Regions from separate parts of the Kitasatospora sp. NPDC004614 genome, predicted to be linked through region 1. Evidence: riboswitches for the same ligand, from Rfam matches in the RefSeq annotation. Region 1 holds a riboswitch; each other region holds the start of a gene.
What was found. Region 1 has a riboswitch for cyclic di-AMP ahead of ACFYST_RS11910 (peptidoglycan DD-metalloendopeptidase family protein). Riboswitches for the same ligand answer to the same signal wherever they lie in the genome.
Positions count from the first base shown of each region.

Region 2: it holds a riboswitch for cyclic di-AMP, as region 1 does, so the genes downstream of both, ACFYST_RS14085 (transglycosylase family protein) here and ACFYST_RS11910 (peptidoglycan DD-metalloendopeptidase family protein) in region 1, are expected to answer to the same signal.
Region 3: it holds a riboswitch for cyclic di-AMP, as region 1 does, so the genes downstream of both, ACFYST_RS09820 (NlpC/P60 family protein) here and ACFYST_RS11910 (peptidoglycan DD-metalloendopeptidase family protein) in region 1, are expected to answer to the same signal.
Region 4: it holds a riboswitch for cyclic di-AMP, as region 1 does, so the genes downstream of both, ACFYST_RS30185 (M23 family metallopeptidase) here and ACFYST_RS11910 (peptidoglycan DD-metalloendopeptidase family protein) in region 1, are expected to answer to the same signal.

Region 1 covers NZ_JBIALR010000003.1:542,560-546,113, reverse strand. Annotated here, with positions in the region: gene ACFYST_RS11920 (PP2C family protein-serine/threonine phosphatase) at 1-1,076, shown strand, start outside; gene ACFYST_RS11915 (hypothetical protein) at 1,464-1,658, shown strand; cyclic di-AMP (ydaO/yuaA leader) riboswitch at 2,029-2,183, shown strand; gene ACFYST_RS11910 (peptidoglycan DD-metalloendopeptidase family protein) at 2,189-3,169, shown strand; tRNA gene ACFYST_RS11905 (tRNA-Gly) at 3,327-3,400, opposite strand; tRNA gene ACFYST_RS11900 (tRNA-Pro) at 3,550-3,554, shown strand, end outside.
Region 2 covers NZ_JBIALR010000005.1:52,845-56,398, forward strand. Annotated here, with positions in the region: gene ACFYST_RS14080 (CapA family protein) at 1-707, shown strand, start outside; gene ACFYST_RS14085 (transglycosylase family protein) at 730-1,881, opposite strand; cyclic di-AMP (ydaO/yuaA leader) riboswitch at 1,885-2,051, opposite strand; gene ACFYST_RS14090 (MFS transporter) at 2,450-3,554, shown strand, end outside.
Region 3 covers NZ_JBIALR010000003.1:81,095-84,648, forward strand. Annotated here, with positions in the region: gene ACFYST_RS09815 (NlpC/P60 family protein) at 1-803, opposite strand, end outside; gene ACFYST_RS09820 (NlpC/P60 family protein) at 1,016-2,086, opposite strand; cyclic di-AMP (ydaO/yuaA leader) riboswitch at 2,097-2,279, opposite strand; gene ACFYST_RS09825 (NlpC/P60 family protein) at 2,616-3,554, opposite strand, start outside.
Region 4 covers NZ_JBIALR010000020.1:22,591-26,144, reverse strand. Annotated here, with positions in the region: gene ACFYST_RS30200 (TetR-like C-terminal domain-containing protein) at 1-493, opposite strand, end outside; gene ACFYST_RS30195 (alpha/beta fold hydrolase) at 493-1,323, opposite strand; gene ACFYST_RS30190 (YiaA/YiaB family inner membrane protein) at 1,444-1,734, opposite strand; cyclic di-AMP (ydaO/yuaA leader) riboswitch at 1,951-2,115, shown strand; gene ACFYST_RS30185 (M23 family metallopeptidase) at 2,126-2,893, shown strand; gene ACFYST_RS30180 (DUF3995 domain-containing protein) at 2,903-3,409, opposite strand; gene ACFYST_RS30175 (hypothetical protein) at 3,526-3,554, opposite strand, start outside.

The DNA.
Region 1 (3,554 bases):
GCGACGGCGCCGACTGGTGGGCGTTCGCCGCCCTCGCCCTGGCCGTGCCCGTCCTGGTCCTGCTGAACATCCTGCTTCCCGACTGGGCCCCGCCCACCGCCCTGGTGCTGCCTGTGCTGGCCGGCGCGCTGCTGCTGCGCCCCGGCACCCTGGTGCTGCTGTACGCCGTCGCCGCCGCCGGACTGATCACCGAATCCCTGGTGCACACCGGCGAACGCGTCGCCAGCGCGCAGCCGGAGGCCTACACCCACGGCGTCACCCCAGGCTCCGCACTGGTGGTCGGCGCGGTCGGCGTCGCCGGACTGCTGGTCGCCCAGTTCCGCCGCCGGATCGGCGTGCCCTGGCGCGGCGGCTCCACCATGCTGTTCGACCTGCGCGAGCGGATCCGGATCCAGGGCCGGGTCCCGGAACTGCCCGACGGCTGGCACACCGACACCGCGCTGCGCCCGGCCGGCGGCCAGTCCTTCTCCGGCGACTTCATGGTCGCCGCCCGCACCGGCCCCGGCGGACGGATGCTGGAAGCCGTCCTCGCCGACGTCTCCGGCAAGGGCATGGACGCCGGTAGCCGCGCCCTGCTGCTCTCCGGCGCCTTCGGCGGCCTGCTCGGCTCGCTGCCCGCCCACGACTTCCTGCCCGCCGCCAACGGCTACCTCCTGCGGCAGGACTGGGCGGAGGGCTTCGCCACCGCCGTCCATCTGGTGGTCGACCTGGACACCGGCGAGTACGAACTGCTCTCCGCGGGGCACCTGCCCGGCATGCACCGTCTCGCGGGCGCCGGGTACTGGGAGGTCAAGGAGGCCGAGGGCCCGCTGCTCGGCGTCTACGACGAGGCCAAGTTCGAGGGGGTGCGCGGCACCCTCGGCCCCGGCGACGTCCTGATGCTGTGCACCGACGGCATGGTGGAGATCCCCGGCCGCGACCTCGCCGAGGGCATGGACCGGCTGATGGGCGAGGCCGACCGGCTGGTCGCCACCGCCCCGGGGTCGATCCGGCCCGGCTCCGCGGTCCGGCTGATCGACACCGTCGCCAAGCACGTCAACGACGACCGCGCGGTGCTGCTGGTCTGGCGCCGCTGAACTTCCGTCCGGTGCAGACGCGGTGAGCGCGGACTGTCCACGGAGTGTCAAACCCGGACGTTGATCTTCGGCCAATTCCGGTACGCGGCCCGAGCCGGGCGGCGATGTTGGATCTGCCTGCCGGTTTGCCGCGCAGGCCAGCACGGACCACCGCCCGCCGACGGGGTGTCAGAACCCGTCCGCTATCGTCGCGGTCGGCGAAAATCAGTCCTGCCAGGCGGGTTCGGGCACCGAGCGACCGGGCAAGTCCTTTACGCACTCAGCACGAGCGACCACACTGAGTCCGGATGGAGTGGTGGGGACACGGGGGGCAGGGGCCGGTTTCCGCCTGGGAGCCAACGCCGGCTTCCACCGAACCCCCGCCATGAATCGAGGAAGTGAGTCCCGGTGGCCTTCTCCGTCTCCGCGCTTGTCCTGTTCGGCATCATCGTCGCGATCTTCATTCGCAACAAGCAGCTGAAGACCGGGCACGCCATCGTCGCCGCCCTGTTCGGCTTCATGCTGAGCCAGTCGACCATGGCCGGCCCGATCCAGCAGTTCCTCACCTCGGTCTCCAAGGCCATCGCGTCGATCGCGGGCTGACGGCCTGTCGGCTCCCCGGCGGCACGCCACGACGGGCGGGAGACACCCCCGCGCCGTCCATTCGGCCTGCCCACGGTGACCAGGCTCACCCGCGACGTCACGCCAGGTCCGCGCCCGAACGCGCACGGTGGCCGAAGTCGCCCACCGTGCGGGGTTCGTACGCGCACTGTCATGATCGCGTACGCGCACCGCAGCAGGGTGTCGGCACAGCGTGACCTGGTGGATCGTCAGCCCCTTCCCGACCCAGGGAGCGGGGCCGATCGGCGTTTGCCAGCCTCACGGGCCGTGGGATTTGCTTCCTCCGCAGCCCGGCCAGTGACCGGGCGGGCCACCGGACGGAACGCCTAGTCCTGCCGTCGTCCGGTGCCGACCAGATACCACGCCACGGCAGGAGCGGGGGAACCACAGGTAAGTCGCCGGGCCCGGAAACCACCGGGAACGGCTTGGGGTGAAGCCGCAGTCCCTGCGGCCGGGCAACTCTCGCCCGAACCCGACAGCTCACCTCGCAGGCGTCGGAGAGGAACGCCTTCATGTCCGCTCAGGGCAAGCACCGCAAGCCGAGCCTGGCCACCATCGCCCGGATCGCCATCGCCACCGGTGTGGCCGGCGCCGCGATCGGCCTCCCGGTCACCGCCGCCTCCGCGCACACCGCCACCGAGCAGGCCGGCAGCCACCCGTCCACGGTCTCGGTGGACGCCACCCCCGTCGCCGACCAGGCCGCCGCCCCGCACAGCTACCGGGTCGCCTCCGGCGACACCCTGTCCAAGATCGCCGCCGCGCAGCACGTCGACGGTGGCTGGCAGAAGCTGTACCAGGACAACCGCTCCGTGGTCGGTGGCAACCCCGACCTGATCTTCCCGGGCCAGAAGCTGGCCATCAACGGCCAGGCCGCCGCCCCCGCGCAGGCCCCGGCCGCCAAGTCCACCTCCACGGACACCGCCACCGCGCCGAAGGTCGCCGTCAAGAAGGCCGACACCGCGAAGCCGGCCACCACCGGCACCGTCAAGGCCCAGCCCGTGGCCCCGGCCCCGCAGGCGGCGCCCCCGGTCGCCACCACGGCCACCACCGCTTCCCCGGCCGCCGTTCCGGCCGCCGCGAGCAACAGCTCCACCTACGTCGCCCCGGCGCCGGGCAAGGTCACCACCGGTTACAAGGTCGCCGGCTCCAACTGGTCCTCCGGCTACCACACCGGCATCGACTTCCCGGTCGCCACCGGCACCAGCCTCAAGGCCATCGCCAACGGCACCGTGGTCTCCGCCGGCAACGGCGGTGCCTACGGCAACCAGGTCGTCATCAAGCTGGCCGACGGCAAGTACGCCCAGTACGCCCACCTCTCCTCGATCTCCGTCTCGGCCGGCCAGTCCGTGACGGCGGGTCAGCAGATCGGTCTCTCCGGCGCCACCGGCAACGTGACCGGCCCGCACCTGCACTTCGAGATCCGCACCACCCCGGACTACGGCTCCGACATCGACCCCGTCGCCTACCTGGCGGCCCACGGCGTCAACGTCTGATCCACGCCTCACCCCCCGAAGGCCCCGCGCAGTCCGCTGCGCGGGGCCTTCGGGCTTTCCGGCGCCCTTGCGCGGGCGAACGCCCCCCGGCCATGCGGCGCGGGCCGACCAACGGCAACGGCCCCGACTGCGTTGGCAGTCGGGGCCGTTGGCCTTGTGGAGCGGGTGACGAGAATCGAACTCGCGTGACCAGTTTGGAAGACTGGGGCTCTACCATTGAGCTACACCCGCAAAGGCGTACCCGCACCGCGTCGCGGTGGCGAGGACTGGATCAGGGTACCTGGTCGAGCCGGTGGATTGCACACTCCTTCCGCGCTGTCGGCTCGCGAATATCGCCCCGGTCGGAGGCGGCCCGACGTGTACTCTTCTGCTCGGCACCACGGGG
Region 2 (3,554 bases), on a different contig from region 1:
TAGACGTGCTCTCCCAGGCCAACAACCACGCCGTCGACTTCGGTGCCGACGGCCTCGCCGACACCCTCGCCGCCAAGGCCAACTCCCCGATTCCGCTGATCGGCATCGGCAAGGACACGGCCGAAGCCTTCGCGCCCCACATCGCCGACGTGCGCGGAACAAAGGTCGCCGTCCTGGCGGCGAGCCAGGTCGACGAAATCACCAACCAGAAGTGGCGGGCCGGCGAGCACAAGGCCGGCATCGCCTCCGCGTTCGACGAGAAGGCCCTGCTGCGCGCCGTCACCGAGGCCAAGGCGCAGGCGCCCGTGGTACTGGTCTACCTGCACTGGGGCGAGGAAGGCGTGGCCTGCCCGACCGCCGCGCAGACCGCACTCGCCAAGAAGCTCGCCACGGCCGGCGCCACCGCCGTGGTCGGCACCCACGCCCACACCATGCTCGGCGCGGGCATGCTCGGGAACACCTACGTGGCGTACGGCTTCGGCAACTTCCTCTGGTACGGCACCTCGAACTACACCGCCTCCGACGAAACCGGCGTCACCACACTCACCATCAGCACCGACGGACGCGTCACCGGAGAAATGTTCACCCCCGCCCACATCGACGGCCGGGGCGTGCCCGTCCCGCAGACCGGCAGCGCGGCGAAGGCCGCCCAGCAGCGCCGCGACGGCCTGCGCGGCTGCACCGGACTGGCCGCCGTCCCGAAGTGACGGCGGCTCGACCGGGCGGCCGTCAGCCCAGGTTCAGCACCTGGCCCGGGTGGATCAGGTCCGGGTTCTCGCCCACCACCTGCTGGTTGCTCTGGTAGAGACCGCTCCAGCCGCCGTTCAGCTCGTGGCTGCGGGCGATCTTCGCCAGCGTGTCGCCCGGGCCGACGGTGTACGGCTGCGGGGACGGGGTCGCGGCGGACGGGGATTCGGCGGGCGCGGGTGCGCTGCCGGGCGTGGAGGCGCTCGGGGGCGGCGTGGTGGTGGCCGGGTCGGGGGTGGTGGGCTGCTGGGTGCCGCCGTGGCCGTCCTGACCCTGACCCTGGCCCTGGTCGTTGCCGTGGCCTGTGCCGTTGCCGTTCTCGGCGCCGTTCCCGTTGCCGTTGCCGTTGCCGTTCTGGTTGTCGGACGGTGTGGTCGGATTCGGGCTCGGGTTGGTGCTCGGGTCGGTCGACGGCGCAGTCGGCGTAGTCGGAGTGGTCGGGGTGGCCGGGCTTTCCGGGGTGGGGGCCGGGGACGGCGTGGCCGCAGGCGGCTGGGGGTGCGTCAGCTGTATGTAGCGCTCGTACAGGCTCTGGTGGCTGGTCCAGAACCAACCGCCGTTCTTCTCGTACCAGTACACGTGGTACACCGGGTCGTAGCCGGGCAGGCCGGAGAACACCGGAGTGGCGTTCTGCGGGGCGACGGTGCCGTCCGAGGCGGTGTTGACGGCCGCGATGCCGCGGGCGCCGCGCAGCGCACCCGATTCGTCCGCCGAGTCGTTGTTGTCCACCACGCCGGGGGCGCTGACCGTGCGCAGGCCCGCCGTGTCGGCGCAGGACACCCACGGCTGCGGGCCTTCGGTGGCCAGGATCCGTTCGGCGACCGCGATCTGCTGGCTGCGGGTGGCTCCGCTGGGCAGCTCGGCGTACCGGGTACCGCCGTAGTCGATCCAGCGCTGGGCGGTGATCTGGAGGCCGCCGTACAGGCCGTTGCCCGAGTCGGAACTCCAGTTGCCGCCGCTCTCGCAGTCGGCGACCCGGTCCCAGACCGTGCTGGGGGCGGCCTGCGCACCCGTCACAGCGAGCAGCGGCAGGGCGAGGCCGACGCCGGCGACGCCGGCTGCGGCGATCGCCCGCTCGGCGGCTTTCTCCGCCTGGCTCTGCCGACGGTGGCGCCCGGAACCCGTGAAGAGCATGCCAGATCCTCTCCGCACGCCTGCGAGGTGAGCTGTCGGGTTCGGACCGGAGGGAGGCCCGGCCGCCGTGTGCCGGCGGGAGCCGGTGCGGCGGCTTCACCCCTAGCCGTGGGGGCGGCGACGTACCTGGTTCCCCCGTCCCTGTCCAAGGGTTGTGGTGGTCGACCCGGCAACGCGGCGGACAGGGTTCGGCGTTGCCGCGTGCGGGGCCCGGCGGTGCGGGCCGGACCGAGCCTAATCACTCGAACGGAGCAATCACAAGCTCATCGCGGCTGTATTACGGCCGAGTTGCGCCGCCCGGGCGGTCGGGCGGTCGGGTGATCCGGCGGTCCGATGGTCGGGTGCGAAAGTCTGGCCGATCGGTGGGATTGGGGGAGCGGGGGGAGGGAAGGCGGACGGTCCCGCTTAAGCGCTTGGAAGCTGGGTGGTCATCAAATGCCGTGACATTAAAGCGAGTTGAGCGAGATCTGGGCATTGCAGGCGTTGCGGATAAATCGCGCGACAGCTGCTTCGGGAGCTTCCTACCATCGCGGTGATCGCTGTTCCCCGACCCGCTGTGGAGGTGCCCGTGGCTGTGCTGATTCCCGAAGTGCTCCGGGTGGAGCGCCAGTTCGCCCGTCTGTTCGTCGGCCAGTCGCTGTCCGTCCTGGGCGACAGGGTGTCGTTCGTCGCGCTGCCGTTCGCCGTGCTGTCGATCGGCGGGTCGGCCGCCGATGTCGGCCTGGTGGCTTCGGCGGGCCTGCTGCCGACGCTGGTGTTCATGCTGATCGGCGGCGTGTGGGCGGACCGGATGCCAAGACAGCGGATCATGCTGGCCTCCGATCTGGTGCGGTGCGTGGTCCAGGCGGCCGTCGCGGTGTTGCTGCTCACCGGGACGGCCCGGGTCGGGGTGCTGGCACTGCTGATGGTGGTGTTCGGGGTGGCGGACGCTTTCTTCCTGCCCGCCTCCACCGGGCTGATCCCGCTGCTGGTGTCCGGTGAACGGCTGAGCGAGGCCAATGCCTTGCGCGGGCTCGTCCACTCGGTGGGGTTGGTGATCGGCCCGGTGCTGGCTGGCGCGCTGGTCGCCCTTGCCGGGCCCGGCGGTGCCCTGATGGTGGATGCCGCGAGCTTCGCGGCCAGCGCCGCCGTGCTGGCGAGACTCGGTGCGGTGGGCGGGCGGGCCAGTGCGGAGCAGGCCGAGCGACTCGGGTTCCTGGCCGAACTCCGGGTCGGCTGGCGGCAGGTGCGAGAACGGGCCTGGGTGTGGTCGGGCATGCTCGCGATCGCGGTGTACCACGTGGTGGTGCTGCCCTCGGTGTTCGTGCTCGGCCCGGTCCTGGCGGATCGCGAGTGGGGCGGGGCCGGCGCCTGGGCCGTGGTGGTCACCGCCTTCGGCCTCGGCTCGATCGTTGGCGACGTCTGCGCCTACCGCCTGAAACCGGCCCGGCCGATGGCGGTGGCGGCCGTCGGGATGGCGATTGCCTCCTGCCAGGCACTGATCATCGGATCCGGCGCTCCGGTCGCGGTGATCGCCCTGCTGGAGGCCTGCACCGGAGTCGGCGTCTCGCTGTGCTTCGTGCTGTGGGAGACCTCACTCCAGGTGCACATACCCGAGCAGGTGCTGTCCCGGGTCAGCTCCTACGACCACCTGATCTCGGTGGCGCTGATGCCACTCGGCCTGGTGCTCGCAG
Region 3 (3,554 bases), 460 kb from region 1:
CAGTACATCAGACCGGAGCAGTCGAACGTGCTGGGCCCGGTGGATCCGTACACGTACGAGGAGCCGATCTTCGAGACGGCCGCGTTCAGCGCGGCGGCGGCGCGGTCGGACGCGGCGGGCTCGTTGCCGAGGTCGAAGCGGTCGGCGCCGCGGGCGGCCCGGGCGTCGTCGTCGTAGGCGAGCCGGTCGCGCTCGGCGGCGGTGAGGTCGCCGAGCAGCTGCCGGGCCCGGGCGAGGCGGGTGCGGACTTCGTCCTTGGCGGCGGCCAGGCGGTGCCGGGCCTGTTCCAGTTCGTCGAGTTTGGCCGCGGTCTCCTGACGGCGCTGGTCCAGCCGGCGTTGTCGTTCGCGCAGGTCGCGCAGGGTCTCGTTCTGCCGGGCGGTGGCCTGGCCGAGCGAGCGGGCGCCGGCCAGGTAGGACGCCGGGTCGTTGTCGAGCATCAGCCGCAGCGTGGGGTCGAGGCCCTGGGCGCGGTACTGGGCGGCGACCACCGCCCCGAGGTCGGCGCGCAGCCGGTTGAGGTCGTCCTGCCCGGCGGCGACCTGGGTCAGCAGGACGCCGGCCTCGCGCTGCAGCCGTTTCTGCTGTTCCTGGGCGGCGTTGTACTTCTCGGAGGCCTGCTCGGCCTCGTCGTACAGCTGGTCGACCTGCGCCTTGACGTCGGCGCGGTCCGGCGGGTCGGCCGGAGTGGCGGCGGCCGGGGCGACGCCGAGATGGATCACGCCCGTCGCGGCGGCGGTGAGCGCCAGGGCTCGGGCGAGGCGTTGGACACCGGGCAGTGGGGGGCGACGGTGCACTGGCACGTGCGACGACTCCGTTCCTGCGCTCCGGCCTCCGCCGCCGCCCGCGGATCGGACGGCCGTCCGCACGGGGGGCCGGGGCAGAGGTTAGCGAGTCGGACGGATCCAGTCCAAACCCTGACAACTTCGAATATTCGACCGCGAATCGGACACCGGAACGAGAGCGGCCCGGCACCCCCTGTGCGGGGTGCCGAGCCGAAGGCTCCGCGCGGCCGTCAGATCCGGACGATCTTGGTGATCGGCATGACGGTCGCCGACTCGTAGCGGACCTGCGCGCCGGTGTGCGGGGCGTGCACGATCTGCCCGTTTCCGACGTACATGCCGACGTGGTGCTGGTCGCCGTAGTAGATGATCAGGTCACCCGGACGGGCGTTGGCGATGTTGGTGCCGATGCTGGTGCCGGCGCCCGCCTGGGCCTGCGAGGTGCGCGGGATGGAGACACCCGCCTGGGCGTACGCCCACTGCATCAGACCGGAGCAGTCGAAGGTGCTCGGGCCGGCCGCGCCGTAGGAGTACCAGCTGCCCAGCTTGGACAGCGCGGCGTTCATCGCGGCACCCGCGTAGCCGGCCGGTGCCTGCGCCGGCGGGGCGCCGAGGTCGGTGCGGGTGTTGTCGCGGGAGGCGCGCTCGGCCTGGGTGCGGGAGTCGCTGGCGGCCTTGGCCTCGGCCGCCGCGAGATCGTCGCGCTCCTTCTGGGTGAGCGTGTTGAGCAGCTCCTGCGCCTTGGCCAGCTTGGACTGGACGTCTTCCTTGTCGGCCTTGAGGGCCTTCGTGGTGGTGTCCAGTTCGGCGAGCTTCTGCGCGGCCTCCTCGCGCTGCCCGTCGAGCTTGGCCTGCTCGGCCTTGAAGCTCTTGAGCAGGTCGGCCTGGGTGGCGCCGACCGTGTTCAGCGTTCCGGCCTGCCCGAGGAAGCTGTCCGGGTTGCTGGAGAGCATCAGCTGCATGGTCTGCGGCATGCCGCCGTTGCGGTACTGCTCGGCGGCGATCGTCGCCAGGCTGTCCTGAACGGTGGTCACCTGCTCCTGCTGGCGGGCCAGCTGGTCCTGCAGTTGGGTGACCTGCTTCTGCAGGTTCTGCTGCTTCTCGACGGAGGCGTTGAGCGCCTCGGTCTTCACCTCGGCCTGCTCGTTGAGCTGGTCGACCTGCGCCTTGACCTGGTCCTTGGTGGGCGCCGGGTCGGCGTGCGCGCCGGTCTGGGCGGACAGCGCGACGGCGGTGGCGGCAGCGGCAGTGAGAATCGAGACCCGGGCACGGCCGACGGGCTTGGGACGGCGATGGGACGCCACGAAGGCGGACTCCTTCTTCCTCACACCGCCTACCGGGTGAGCTGACGGGTTCGGGCCGGAAGAGACGCCCTACAGCGCCTCACCGGCCGCTCTCGCGGCCGACCTGGCGCCGATTCACCCCGGGGGAACGTGGTTCCCCGGCTCCGTTCGACAGCAACCCCCACAGGGGTATCCCCGTCGGCGGATCTCGTTCTGACGATCCACCCGCTGTGTCACGGACTCGGCGGCGACCTCCGCCGTCGCCCCCCTTGGGCGATCGACTCTGCGGTGGTCGAACTATGACCCTAGTAACCGATCCGTGATCCGTTCAAATCCTTGTCGGAAAAAAATCTGAATCTGAGTCAATTTCGATTACGAAACTGACCGAACGTAAGGGATCCGTTGCGCAGTGCGTAGCATTTCCCGCCGTTCGCCAGGGAAACGCGACGCCCGGACGTGTTCGAGATCACAGCAGGATCTCGACCCGCCCGGGCGTGTCACGGCGTGTCAATTGTCGCCCTGGCGGGCGTATGTCCGGTTTGCCGGACTGTCAGACCCGACGGATGGTCGAGATCGGCATCGCGTCGACCTTCATGGTCTTCACCACGTCACCGGTGTGCGGCGCGTGCACCACCATGCCGTTGCCGATGTACATGCCGACGTGGTGCCGGTCGCCGTAGTAGACCACCAGGTCACCGGGCTGGGCGTTGTGCCAGTCGGTGCCGACGCTGGCGCCGTAGCTGCCCTGCGCCTGCGAGGTGCGCGGCAGCGAGACGCCGGCCTGCGCGTACGCCCACACCATCAGGCCGGAGCAGTCGAAGGTGCTCGGGCCGGTCGCACCCCACACGTACGGCGCACCGCGCTTGTCGAGCGCCCGCTGCACCGCGACCCCGGCGTAGCCGGCGGCCTTCGGCAGGGTGGCCGGGTCGACCCGGTCGGCACTGCGCGAGGCGGCGCCGTCGCCGCGCACGATCGAGGCACGGTCGGCGGCGGAGAGCTGGTTGAGCAGGTTCTGCGCCTGCTCCAGCTTGGTCCTGACCTCGTTCTTGGCGTCGTTGAGCGCCTGGGTGGAGTTGTCCAGCTCCTTCAGGACGTCCGCCGCTTCCTGCTTCTGCTGGTTCAGCCGGCGCTGCTGGTCCTGCAGTGACTTCAGGGTCTCGGCCTGGGTGCTGGCCGCCTGGTCGAAGGAGGACGCCTTGTCCAGGTACTTGTCCGGGTCGGCGGAGAGCATCAGCTGCATCGACGGGTCGACGCCCGCGTGCCGGTACTGGTCGCCGGCCACCGCCGCGAGCCCGGAGGACAGCTCGTTCAGCTGGTCCTGGCTGCGGGCCAGCTGGTCCTGCAGCTGGTCGGCCTGCTTGCGGAGCTGGTCGGCCTGCTCCTTGGCGCCGTTGTACTTCTCGGCCGCCTGCTCCTGCTCCTCCATGAGCTTGTCGACCTGCGCCTTGACTTCGTCCTTGTTCGGCTGAGCCGGCGCGGCGTGCGCACT
Region 4 (3,554 bases), on a different contig from region 1:
CGAGCTGGAACGCCCCCGCCGTGGTCAACGAGGCGTACCCGTGGGCCATGGCCCGCAGGGTGCGCGCGGCGTGCACCGCCTCGGAGCCCTCCAGGCCGTACCCGCGCAGGACGGCGAACAGCACGTTCACCAGCCGCTCGCCCGCCGCCATGAGCTCCGGGTCGGGCTCGGGCGCCTGCGGCAGCGCGGCGTAGCGACGGGGGAACCGGGTGGCGTACCCGGCGTACGCGGCGAGCAGGGCGGCGACCGCCTCGTCGCGGGAGTGGCCGAGGACGGCGGCGGCCAGGTGGTCGGTCAGGTCGTCGAGGGTGCGGACGGCGACCAGGCGGCGCAGCTCGGCAAGGCCCCCGGGGACGTGCTTGTACAGCGACGGGGTGGCGACCCCCGCCTTGGCGGCGACGGCGGCCAGGGTGAGCGTCTCGGCGCCCTGGGCGTCGATCAGGCCGAGGGCGTGGTCCACCACCGCGGTGGGGGAGAGTCCGGCGCGGGCCATCAGCGGGCGACCTCGTTCAGCTCGTTCAGGAACGGGAGCAGGGCGTCGGCGACGGCCTGGGGGTAGCCGGCCATCGGGTAGTGGCCGCCGTTCTCGATCATCACCTTACGGCCGCGCAGCGCGGCGGCCTGCCGGTCGGCGATCAGCTCGGGGTTCGGGAAGTCGGGGTCCTTGCTGCCCATCAGCACCAGCGCGGGCACGTCGACGGCCTCGCACCAGCCGACCGGCGCGGAGTCCCCCGTGAGGTAGCCGCGCAGCGCGGCCTTCCGGGCGGGCTCGCGCAGCATCTCGGCGAGGCCGGCCCGGTAGGCGTCGAAGTCGGCGGGCCGCGCGGTCGGGTAGTAGAACTTCTGCATCGAGCTCCACAGGCCGGGGAACGCGGTGACCAGCGGGGCGGCCAGGCCGAACAGGGCCTTCTGGAAGGCGTTCAGCGGGAGGTTCTCGATGAAGGCGTCGATCAGCACCACCCCGGCGGTCCGCCCGGGGGCGAGCTCGGCCGCGCGGACCACGGTGGCGCCGGTGTAGGAGTTGCCGGCCAGGACGGCGCCGCGCAGGTCGAGGTGGTCGAGCAGGGCGACCAGGTCGCCGGCGATCGCGGCGGGGGAGTAGTCGGTGAACCCGGTGGAGGACTCGCCGAGGCCGCGCAGGTCCATGGTGATCACCCGGTGCCCGGCGGCGGTCAGCAGCGGTGCGAGGTGCCGGTAGGTGGCGCGCTTGTCGAGCATGCCGGGCAGCAGGACGACCGGGACGCCGGTGCCGGGGGTGTCGTCGTAGGCGATCCGGCCGCCGGGGACGTCGACGTACCGGGTGGTGCCGAGGGTGCTGTTCATGGCGGGCCTCCTGGGCGGGCGTTGCGGTGCGCCGGGCGCTGGAGGCCCGGCCGGCTGCCGATAGCCATAAAGCTAAGGCTAATAGCCTTAGCCGTCAAGTCGTGGTGGCCGGCCGGATCGTCAGATCCCCTCCACCTTGAACGGGTCGTGCTCGGCGAGCAGCTTGTCCAGCCGGGCCTGGTCCACCCGGCTGGTGATCGCGCCCTCGTCCTGGCGGTCCCGGATCACCTTGGCCAGCGTGAACGCGGAAGTGATCTCGTACAGCAGCCCGACGGCGAGGAAGGCGCGCATCCAGGCGCTCACCGGCAGGTAGGCGATCCCGAGCGAGAGCGCGGCGGTGGCCAGTCCGAAGGAGACGGCGGCCTGGGCGAAGTAGGCGGCGGTGGTCCGGTGCGGCACGGTTGCGGTCATGGCATCAGGGTCGCGCCGGCCCGGAGGCGTGGCGTGAGTACGGATACTCAACCACTCGGTCACAATCCGTCAGGTTGGCCCTGGTGAACCGTCACAAATCACCCATAGGGCGTCAGGAAATCTTCGCTGTCTCGTGGTAGCGGCTTGGAATCATGGGGTCCATAGGATTAACGTTTGATAACGCAGCGCGGTCGGCAACGCCGTAACCATGCGGCACCGTGCGCCACGCCTAATCCACTTGGGCACACCCTTCGGGGCGTCCCAGGAGCCGGGGAACCACGTTTCCACCGGGGTGAATCGGGACGGCCCTGGGCCCGACCGTAGGAGACCTTCCACCTCCGAACCCGTCAGCTAACCCGGTCGGCGGCAGGGAAGGAAGGAGCACGCCCCCGTGGCGTCGACCTACACTGAGAGCACCGGCACCCAGTTGCTCGACCACCCGGTCGAGCCGGAAGCCGCCCGGCACCGGCTGCCCCGTCAGTCCCGCGCCGGCGCGCCCCTGCTGGGCGTCACCGCGATGACCGCCGCGCTCGGCGCCACCGCACTCGGCGCCGCCCCCGCGCAGGCCGCCGCCCCGGTGCCCGTCACCGCCGCGGACGAAGCCTCCGACGGCCTCCTCGCCGGCGACCCCGGGCTCGCCCTCGCCGCCCGCATCCAGCAGCAGGCCGACGGCCAGCGCACCGCCGCCGACGAATCCGCCCGGCTGGCCGCCGCGCAGGAGGCCGAGGCCAAGCGGGCCGCCCAGCAGGCCGAGGCCGAGCAGGCCGCGCACACCCTGCCGGTGGCCGGCTACCAGCTGACCGCGCACTTCGCCCAGTCCGGCGCGCACTGGGCGCACCTGCACACCGGCCTGGACTTCGCCGCCCGCACCGGCACTCCCGTCGCCGCCGTCGCCGGAGGCACCGTCACCTCGGCGGGCTGGTCCGGCCCCTACGGCTACCGGGTCATCCAGACCCTGCCCGACGGCACCGAACTCTGGTACTGCCACCTCTCCCGGATCGCCACCGCCTCCGGCCAGGTCGCCCCCGGCACCGTGCTCGGCGCGGTCGGCGCCACCGGCAACGTCACCGGCCCGCACCTGCACCTGGAGGTCCGCCCCGGCGGCGGAGCCCCGATCGACCCGCTGCCCTGGCTCCAGCAGCGCGGCCTGCAGCCGTAGTTCTTCCGCTCATCGACGGCCGCCGCGCTCGGGCAGGAGCCGACGGCCGAACACCGCGCAGCCGAACAGCAGCCCGCCGGCCAGGAAGAACGGCTCGTACAGCACGGTCGCGAAGCGGGCCATCGCGTCCAGCTCCGCCGCCGAGCGGTGACCCGCCGCCAGCGCCAGCCATTCCGGCACGGAGGGCGCGGCGTGCACGATCAGCAGCACCGCCGTGCCCCGGGCCGCCCACAGCAGCCCGCGGGCCGGCAGCCGCTCGCCCCACGGCCGTATCAGCGCCAGGGCCAGCGCCGCGGCCACCGCGCACAGCGGTACCGCGATGATGTCGATCACCAGCAGCGGCGTGTTGTCCAGCACCGACAGCCCGCCCGGCAGACCGGCCCGGCCGCCCAGCAGCCAGTACAGGTGCACCAGGGCGAAGACGGCCGACCAGAGCGCGGCGGCCTGCGCGGCGATCCGACGGAACGGCGGGCGCAGGCCGACGGAGGTGGCGCCGGCCGGAGTCACGATGTCCATGGCTCCACCCTGGCCCGGCGGCCCCGCCCCGCGGATCGTCCGGACGGCCAGGACCGATGGCTCATCAGGACGATTCCGGGGTCCTCCGATCGGTGGACCCCGGCGAGCCACAACCCTCAGTACACCTCGGGGGCCAGCTCCGGGT